Sphingobium yanoikuyae: one gene and its partner. The protein of the gene in region 1 interacts with the protein of each later gene in a pairwise test. Links are inferred from orthologs where the notes say so. Each region holds a gene or a part of one and is shown in the gene's direction. Other genes may lie near its edges.

What was found. Proteins that work in one complex are often made in the same cells at the same time.
Region 2: the proteins of gyrA (region 1) and gyrB interact in binary tests that used the Escherichia coli proteins (3 or more experiments, as listed by UniProt). The link is inferred for Sphingobium yanoikuyae from one-to-one orthologs.

What each region holds. Positions count from the first base shown.
Region 1 is NZ_CP053021.1:954,170-959,099, reverse strand. The notes cover bases 857-4,150. They hold gyrA (DNA gyrase subunit A), read left to right. Parts: upstream 857-1,214; coding sequence 1,215-3,950; downstream 3,951-4,150. Other genes in these bases: HH800_RS04995 (DUF952 domain-containing protein), read left to right, coding at 3,947-4,150; HH800_RS05005 (hypothetical protein), read right to left, coding at 857-938. Outside these bases: more of HH800_RS05005, read right to left, coding at 1-856; more of HH800_RS04995, read left to right, coding at 4,151-4,294; HH800_RS04990 (glycosyltransferase), read right to left, coding at 4,339-4,930. UniProt on the Escherichia coli protein: A type II topoisomerase that negatively supercoils closed circular double-stranded (ds) DNA in an ATP-dependent manner to maintain chromosomes in an underwound state.
Region 2 is NZ_CP053021.1:4,301,672-4,305,875, forward strand. The notes cover bases 128-3,199. They hold gyrB (DNA topoisomerase (ATP-hydrolyzing) subunit B), read left to right. Parts: upstream 128-445; coding sequence 446-2,953; downstream 2,954-3,199. Other genes in these bases: HH800_RS20765 (hypothetical protein), read right to left, coding at 128-360; HH800_RS20775 (DNA-3-methyladenine glycosylase I), read left to right, coding at 3,074-3,199. Also shown: more of HH800_RS20765, read right to left, coding at 1-127; more of HH800_RS20775, read left to right, coding at 3,200-3,631; HH800_RS20780 (COG3650 family protein), read left to right, coding at 3,643-4,146; HH800_RS20785 (DJ-1/PfpI family protein), read left to right, coding at 4,199-4,204. UniProt on the Escherichia coli protein: DNA gyrase negatively supercoils closed circular double-stranded DNA in an ATP-dependent manner to maintain chromosomes in an underwound state.

The sequences.
Region 1 (4,930 bases):
TCGCCCGCCTGGCTGGCGTTCAGCACGCCCTTGGCGCGGCCGGCGTCGATCGTCGACTTGACCTCGCCATAGATACCCGTCTTCGACGCCATTTCGGCCAGTTCGGTGAAGTCGGCAGCGACCACCAGACCCTTGGCCGCCGACATCAGGCGCAGCACGTCCAGATTTTCGCGGTTGGTGATGTTCGGGTTCGCCTGCTGGAACAGGCGGATCAGCGTGCGCAGATTTTCACCGCTCGGATTGGCGGCATAGACCCACTTGGCCCAATCGGTGACTTCCGGCAGGCGCGCGGCAGCCGCACGGCTGACGCCGATCTGATACCATTGCGCCGGCACGGGCTGGCCCGACGCCTTGGTCGCGTCCGCCGCCGCCTTCAGCGCAGCGAGGCCCTGCTGGTTGAAGCCACGCGCCGGCTCGGCCGAGGCATTGCCGGTGCCGGCCTTGCCGAAATAGGCCTGGGCGATGGTCGGGTTGACCTGTTCCGCCTTGTAGCCGGCAGCCAGCGCCGCCTGGCCACGCGAAATCGCGACGTCGTAATTCTTCTGGGCGAGAGCCGCATCGGCCGCCACCATGTTGAACTGGCCGGTCTGCTCGGGCGGGGTCAGGCCGCTGTCGAGCATCTGGTTGAGGCCTTCCATCTTCAGCGCATCATCCTTGCTCTGGATGCCGGTGTTCAGCTTGATCGCGCCGATCTGATACTTGTCGTCGTTCGACGCCGCCTTGCCGTCAGCCTCGGTCAGCGCCGTCTTGGCACCGGCGAAATCCTGGGCATCGGACGCCTTCTGGGCCGCCTGGAGCGACTTGAGCACTTCTGGCGACACGTTCAGCTTGCGGCCGGCCGGCTTTTCTTCCTTCTTCGCGGCGGAGGCGGGAGCCGAAACGGCGCCGCCGGTCAGCGCCAGAGCCAGCGCGAGCGACAGCGGGGTAACAAAACGCATGATCCTCATCTCCTTTTCGCGCCTGACAGGGGGACCACAGGCGACATCCGGGTTGAACGCCGATTAGGGGTCGGCGCGTGAACGGGCTTTGAACAAGCCTATATCCGCGCATTTTGCAACTGTCATGCTGCCGCTTCGTTCCGCTTTTCTTCGCGCCCGCCAATCACCGCCTTGGCTGCACATGCGGGCGCGCGGGCGCGCGCGAGGGGTGACAGATTTGTTTCGCTCGGCTAGTGGTCGGACAACGCATCACACCCATCCAAAAAGAGAATCGCCTTGACCGACGAGACCGTCCTCGCCGACCCTTCGGACATCAGCCCCATCAGCATCGTTGATGAGATGAAGTCGAGCTATCTCGACTATGCCATGTCCGTGATCGTCTCCCGCGCCCTGCCGGACGTGCGCGACGGCCTGAAGCCGGTGCATCGCCGCATTCTCTTCTCGGCCCAGGAATCGGGCTTCGTCTACAACCGCCCCTATCGCAAGTCGGCCCGTCTGGTCGGTGAAGTCATGGGTAAATATCACCCCCATGGCGACAGCTCGATCTACGACGCATTGGCCCGCATGACCCAGGACTGGTCGATGCGCGTGCCGCTGATCGACGGTCAGGGGAACTTCGGTTCGATGGATCCCGATCCGCCAGCCGCCATGCGTTACACCGAAGCGCGCCTGGCCAAGGTCGCGACCGCGCTGCTGGAAGATCTCGACAAGGACACCGTCGATTTCACGCCCAACTATGACGCGTCGGAAAGCGAGCCGCAGGTGCTGCCCGCCCGCTTCCCGAACCTGCTGGTCAACGGCGCGGGCGGCATCGCCGTCGGCATGGCGACCAACATTCCGCCGCATAATCTGGGCGAAGTGCTGCGCGCCTGCCTTGCCTATATCGAGAACCCGGCAATCTCGACCGACGAGCTGATCCAGATCGTCCCCGGCCCCGATTTCCCGACCGCGCCGCTGATCCTGGGCCAGTCGGGCGCCCGCAACGCCTATCATACCGGTCGCGGCTCGATCCTGATGCGCGCCCGGCACGAGGTGGAGGAAGGCCGCGGCGATCGCCGCTCGATCGTCCTCACCTCCATCCCCTATCAGGTCGGCAAGAGCGGCCTGGTCGAAAAGATCGCCGAAGCCGCCAAGGACAAGCGGATCGAGGGCATCAGCGACATTCGTGACGAATCGAGCCGCGAAGGCGTGCGCATCGTCATGGACCTGAAGCGCGACGCCACCCCGGACGTCGTCCTCAACCAGCTGTGGCGCAACACCCCGGCCCAGTCGAGCTTTCCCGCCAACATGCTGGCGATCCGTGGCGGCCGCCCGGAACTGCTCGGCCTGCGCGACATCATCGAAGCCTTCGTCAAGTTCCGCGAAGAGGTCATCACCCGCCGCACCAAGTTCGAGCTGAACAAGGCGCGCGACCGCGCCCATATCTTGCTGGGCCTGGTCGTCGCGGTCACCAATCTCGACGAGGTGGTGAAGATCATCCGCGGTTCGGCCAGCCCGGCCGCTGCCCGCGAATCGCTGCTGGCGCGCGAATGGCCGATCGGCGAGATCGCGCCCTATCTCGCCCTGGTCGAGGCGATCGAGACCGAAGTCAGCGGAGAGAGCTACAAGCTCAGCGACGTGCAGGTCCGCGCCATCCTCGACCTGCGCCTGCATCGCCTGACCGCGCTCGGCCGTGACGAAATCGGCAAGGAACTGGCCGAACTGGCCGAAGCCATCGCCGAATATCTCGCCATCCTGGGTGACCGGGTGAAGCTCTACGCCGTGATGCGCGAAGAGTTTGAGGCGATCGAGAGCGAATTTGCCACGCCGCGCGTGTCGGTCATCGCCCCTGCCGCCGACGGCATCGATGACGAGGATCTGATCGAGCGCGAGGAGATGGTCGTCACCGTCACCGTGCAGGGCTATATCAAGCGTACCCCGCTGGAGAGCTTCCGCGCCCAGGGCCGTGGCGGCAAGGGCCGTTCGGGCATGGCGACCAAGGATGAGGATGCCGTCACTGAACTGTTCGTCACCTCGACGCACACGCCGGTGCTGTTCTTCTCGACCGCGGGCAAGGTCTATCGCCTCAAGGTCTGGCGCCTGCCCGAGGGCGGCCCCGCCACCCGCGGCCGGCCGATGATCAACCTGCTGCCGCTGGCACCGGGCGAAACCATCCAGACCGTGCTGCCTCTGCCCGAGGACGAGGAAAGCTGGAAGGAACTGCACGTCATGTTCGCCACCGCGAACGGCACCGTGCGCCGCAACAGCATGGACGCCTTCGCCAATGTGCCCAGCAACGGCAAGCTCGCGATGCGCTTCGATGAAGGCAGCGACGATCGCCTGATCGGCGTCGCCCTGCTGACCGAAGAGGATGACGTGCTGCTCGCCACCCGCCAGGGCCGCGCGATCCGATTCGCCGCCACCGACGTGCGCGAATTCCAGAGCCGCACCTCGACCGGCGTGCGCGGCATGACGCTCAAGGACGGCGACGAGGTCATCTCGCTCTCGATCCTCAAGGGCTTCGACGCGACGACCGAGGAACGCGACGACTATCTGCGCGCCGCCCCCTGGAAGGAAAATGAAGCGACCCCGGCGATCAACAACGCCGAACGCATGGCCGCCTTTGCCCAGGCGGAACAGTTCATCCTGACTGTCTGCGCCAATGGCTATGGCAAGATCAGTTCGGCCTATGATTATCGCCGCACCGGTCGCGGTGGCCAGGGCATCACCAATATCGACAATATCGCCCGCAACGGCCTGGTCGTCGGCAGCTTCCCGGTCGCGCATGAGGATCATCTGATGCTCGTGACCGATCAGGCCAAGCTGATCCGCATGGGCCTGTCGTCGATGCGCGTCATCGGCCGCAACTCGGCCGGCGTGCGCCTGTTCAACGTCGCCAAGGACGAGCATGTCGTGTCCACCGCCCGGATCGAGGACGGCGAAGATGACAATGCCGAGGCAGCGGTAGAAGGCTCCGTCGAGGGCGCGCCCGAAGCGGCCCCGGAAACTGGCAGCGAGGGTGGCGAAGCGTGAGCGAGCTGTTCGCCTACAAGATCCTGACCGCCGAGCAATATGACCAGTTCAAGGCCGACGGCGTGTTCAAGGGCGCGCCGATCGACCTGCAGGACGGCTATATCCACATGTCCACGCGCGATCAGGCGGCCGAAACGGCGGCCAAGCATTTCGCGGGACAGGATCGGCTGGTGATGCTGATGATCGACCTCGCCCCCTTTGGCGAGGCGATCAAATGGGAAGTGTCGCGCGGCGGCGCCCTCTTCCCCCATCTCTATGGCGACCTGCCGATCAGCGCCGTCGCCGGCAAGGTGATCCTGCGCCTCGACGACGCCGGCAACCACCTGTTCCCGGCCGGGTTCTGATCCATTCCCCTTCCTTCCCGAGCCAGCCTCGGGGAGGAATGGAGCTACCCCCGCCCCATCTCCACCACCCGGCCACGCACGACGCGATAGGTCCAGCCACCCCAGTGGATGCGATTGGATGTGGCAGCCTGTAGCTGCACCGCCAGATGCGCCCAGCAGACGGCAAAGGGCGTCACCATGTCCCACCAGAGCGATCGTCGCGCCCGCGCCGCCTGCGCCGGCTCCAGCACGGCCGCCAATATCCGCCGCCGCGCCGTCGCTCGGCCCCAGGCCGCGCCATAGCCGATCGCGATCGCCGGCCAGCCGCCCCAGCCCAGCGCCCAGAGCCAGAAACCCGATTGCAGCGCGACCGCGCCGGTCGCCACCGCCCACATGCGCGGGCTGTTGGTGAGGATATGGCGATATTGACGCACGCCAAAACTCCAGAGCGCACCAAGCCCCCCATCCAGCGGGCTTGCCACCAGCAGGTCGCGCACCGGCCGCATCCGCAGCTTCGCGCGCCAGCCAGCCAGCCCGATCGCCATGTCGTCGGACAGGCGCCCGGCCAGCGCCGCGTCGATATCGATCCGCTCGGCCGCTGCCCGCGTCATCGCCATCGCGCCGCCCCAGGGCATGGTGGAACTGGCCGCGCGCGGC
Region 2 (4,204 bases), 3.3 Mb from region 1 along the record:
GGTCACTGGCGGCGGGATCACCACGCCCAGCCATTTCTGGTCGATGCTGCGGGTGCAGACATGCACCCGTGCGCCTTCGGCGAGCTGCGCCAGCGCCTTCGCCTCGGCAAAGGGGGCGGACCGGACGCTCAATCCCTGCGGCCCGACACGGGTCGCCTGCCCCATCGCACCGCAGGCATCGAGCCGGGGGCCATCCTCGCCGATCGTCACCGGCCGGGCCAGGGTCGCCTCGATCCGGGTTTCGGGCATCGCATCGCGCGGGGCGCCGGCCAGCGAGCTGTTGGGCAATTCGTCGGCTACTTCGCTGCTGCGCGAGCAGGCGGAAAGCAGCATCAGGGCAAGGATCGGGACAACACGCATGAGCGCCTGATAAACCGCCCCAAAGCCGGGTGGAAGCCGCCATGTTTCGCTTTAGTTTCGAGGCGCCATTCCCTATATGCTGGGTATGAGCGACGAACAGCAGAACAGCCCCAACAGCAATGAATATGGCGCCGACAGCATCAAGGTGCTGAAAGGCCTCGACGCCGTGCGCAAGCGGCCCGGCATGTATATCGGCGACACCGACGACGGGTCGGGCCTGCACCATATGGTGTTCGAGGTCAGCGACAATGCGATCGACGAGGCGCTGGCCGGCCATTGCGACCGGATCGTCATCACGCTCAACCCCGACAACAGCGTCAGCGTCGAGGATAATGGCCGCGGCATCCCGACCGGCATCCACAAGGAAGAAGGCGTGTCGGCGGCCGAGGTCATCATGACCCAGCTGCACGCGGGCGGCAAGTTCGAGAACACGTCGGACGACAATGCCTATAAGGTATCGGGCGGCCTGCACGGCGTGGGCGTATCCGTGGTGAACGCCCTGTCCGAATGGCTGGACCTCAATATCTGGCGCGACGGCAAGGAACATTGGATGCGCTTCGCCTATGGCGATGCCACCGCGCCGCTCAAGATCATCGGCGATGCGCCCGAGGGCAAGAAGGGCACGCGCGTGACCTTCCTCGCCTCGACCGAGAAGGTGCCGGGCGATGGCGGCACGTTCAAGAACCAGACCGAATATGATTTCGACAAGCTGGAGCATCGCTATCGCGAGCTGGCTTTCCTCAACAGCGGCGTGCGCCTGTTCCTGGTCGATGCGCGCCATGAGGAGAAGAAGGAAGTCGAGCTTTATTATGAGGGCGGCATCGCGGCCTTCGTCAAATATCTCGACCGCAACAAGAATGCGCTGATGCCCGATCCGATCGCGATCGCCGGCACCCGCGACGACGTCACCATCGACGTCGCGCTGGAGTGGAACGACTCTTATTATGAGAACGTCCTCTGCTTCACCAACAACATCCCGCAGCGCGATGGCGGCACGCACCTGGCCGCATTCCGCGCGGCACTGACCCGGACCTTGAACAGCTATGCCGAAAAGACCGGCCTGCTGAAGAAGGAGAAGGTGAGCCTCACCGGTGAGGATATGCGCGAAGGCCTGACCGCGATCGTCTCGGTCAAGCTGCCCGATCCCAAATTCTCGTCGCAGACCAAGGACAAGCTGGTCAGCTCCGAAGTGCGCCAGCCGCTCGAAAGCCTGATGGCCGACAAGATGGCCGAATGGCTGGAAGAAAATCCCGGCCACGGCAAGATGATCGTCCAGAAGGTGATCGACGCCGCCGCCGCGCGCGAGGCGGCCAAGCGCGCGCGCGAACTGACCCGCCGCAAGGGCGCGATGGACATCGCATCGCTGCCCGGCAAGCTGGCCGACTGTCAGGAACGCGATCCCGCCAAGTCCGAACTCTTCCTGGTCGAGGGTGACTCGGCCGGCGGGTCGGCCAAGCAGGGGCGCAACCGCCACAACCAGGCGATCCTGCCGCTGAAGGGCAAGATCCTGAACGTCGAGCGCGCGCGCTTCGACAAGATGCTCTCGTCCAAGGAAGTCGGCACGCTGATCCAGGCGATGGGCACCGGCATTCGCGACGATTTCAACCTGGACAAGCTGCGCTACCACAAGATCGTCATCATGACCGACGCCGACGTCGACGGCGCGCATATCCGCACGCTGCTGCTGACCTTCTTCTATCGCCAGATGCCCCAGATCATCGAGGCGGGCCATCTCTTCATCGCCCAGCCGCCGCTCTACAAGGCGAGCCGTGGCCGGTCCGAAGTCTATCTGAAGGACGAGGCGGCGCTGGAGCAATATCTGGTCGACAATGGCGTCGACACGATGGCGCTGGAAACCACCGGCGGCGCCCGCACCGGCGACGATCTGCGCAGCCTGATCGACCATGCCCGCCGCATGCGCGCGGTGATGCGCTATGTGCCGCGTCGCTACGACCCGGCGATCATCGAGGCGCTGGGCCTGACCGGCGCACTCGATCCCGAACTGTCCGAAGCACAGCTGGCCGAACGGCTGGCAACCGCCGTCGCCTGGATCGCCTCGCATGATCCCGAGGGCAAGTGGACCGGCCGCATCGCCGAGGGCGGCGGCTTCCATTTCGAACGGCTGTGGCGCGGCGTGACCGACCATCATGTCATCGAACATGGCTTCCTGGGTTCGGCCGAAGCGCGCAAGCTGCACGGCACCGCCAGCGAAGAGGCGGAAAGCTATGCTAAAGGCAGCCGCCTGGTCTCCGCCAAGGCCGTCGCCGCGCAGGACGAACTGGGCGAGGACGAATTGCCCGCCGTGTCGGCCAAGGGCGTCAACATCTCACGGCCCAGCGAATTGCTGGAAGCGATCCTGTCCGCCGGACGCAAGGGCCTGTCGATCCAGCGCTACAAGGGTCTGGGCGAAATGAACGCGGAACAGCTGTGGGAAACCACGCTGGCCCCGGACAATCGCTCGATGCTGCGCGTCGAGGTGGAACAGGCCGACGTCGCCGACGAAATCTTCACCAAGCTGATGGGCGACGTGGTCGAACCGCGCCGCGAATTCATCCAGGACAATGCGCTGAACGTCGCCAACCTGGACGTTTGATAGGATGACGATGCCCGCCCGCGCCCCCACCCGGCCACCCAATCAGGATAATCTCTTGGGCGGCCGAGTGGGGGCGCGGGCCGGTGCGGCGCTGTGCGCCGTCAGGCGCACCCAAAACCCATGACCGATCTGCCACGCTGCAGCTGGGTAGGGCCGGACCCGCTCTACCGGGATTATCACGACGCGGAATGGGGCGTGCCCCAGCATGATTCGCGCATGCTGTGGGAAATGCTGATGCTGGAGGGGTTCCAGGCCGGGCTCAGCTGGATCACCATCTTGCGCAAGCGCGAGGGGTTTCGCGCCGCCTTTGCCGGCTTCGATCCGGACAAGGTCGCCGCCTTCGGTCCCGACGATGTCGAACGGCTGATGGCCGATCCCGGCATCGTCCGCGCCCGCGCCAAGATCGAGGCGACGATCAAGGGCGCGCAAATCTATCGCGCGATGCGCGACGCCGGCGAGGATTTCGCCGCCTATGTCTGGTCCTTCGCGCCCGACGGGCCGATCATCGGCGACGGCAAGAGCTTCCCGACCCAGACGCCGCTGTCGGAGGTGATCTCCAAGGATCTGAAGAAGCGCGGCTTCAAGTTCGTCGGCCCGACCATCGTCTATGCCTGGATGCAGGCGATCGGCATGGTCGACGATCATGCCGCCCATTGTTTCCGGCGGGCCGGCGCGTGAAAGTGACGGCGATGGTGACAGGGCTGCTGGCCCTCGCCGCCTGCTCGGGCGATCCGGTGCCGCCGAACAGGGTCGACAATCGCGCCGACAATGCGATCGCCAACGCCGCCCCGGCGCTCAACCAGGCGATCGTTGCCAATGAGAGCGCCACGCCCGAACCGGCCCCTGCCCCGGCTGCGCAACCGGCACCCGCCGCTGTTTCCCGTGAAACACCGCCTCCCCCGCCACCGCAGGAGGAGTATCGCGCGATCGGCACCGAGCCTTTCTGGGCGGTGATCGTCACCGGATCGGTCGCGACCTTGCAGCGACCCGATCATCGTCCGCTGCGCTATCGCGTCACCCGCACCGATGATCCCCGCGCCATCCGCTTCATGGGCGATGGCTTTGCCATGACGGTGACCGAAGGACCGTGCAGCGACGGGATGAGCGACGCCATCTGGTCCGACCGGGTCCAGCTTTCCTTCGGCGAAGGCGTGCTGAAGGGCTGCGGCGGCATCAAGGCCGGCGGCGAATAGGCGGGATCGCCGCCATCGCTCGTCTAACCCGGCAAACAGGGAGCATGTGACGATGAGC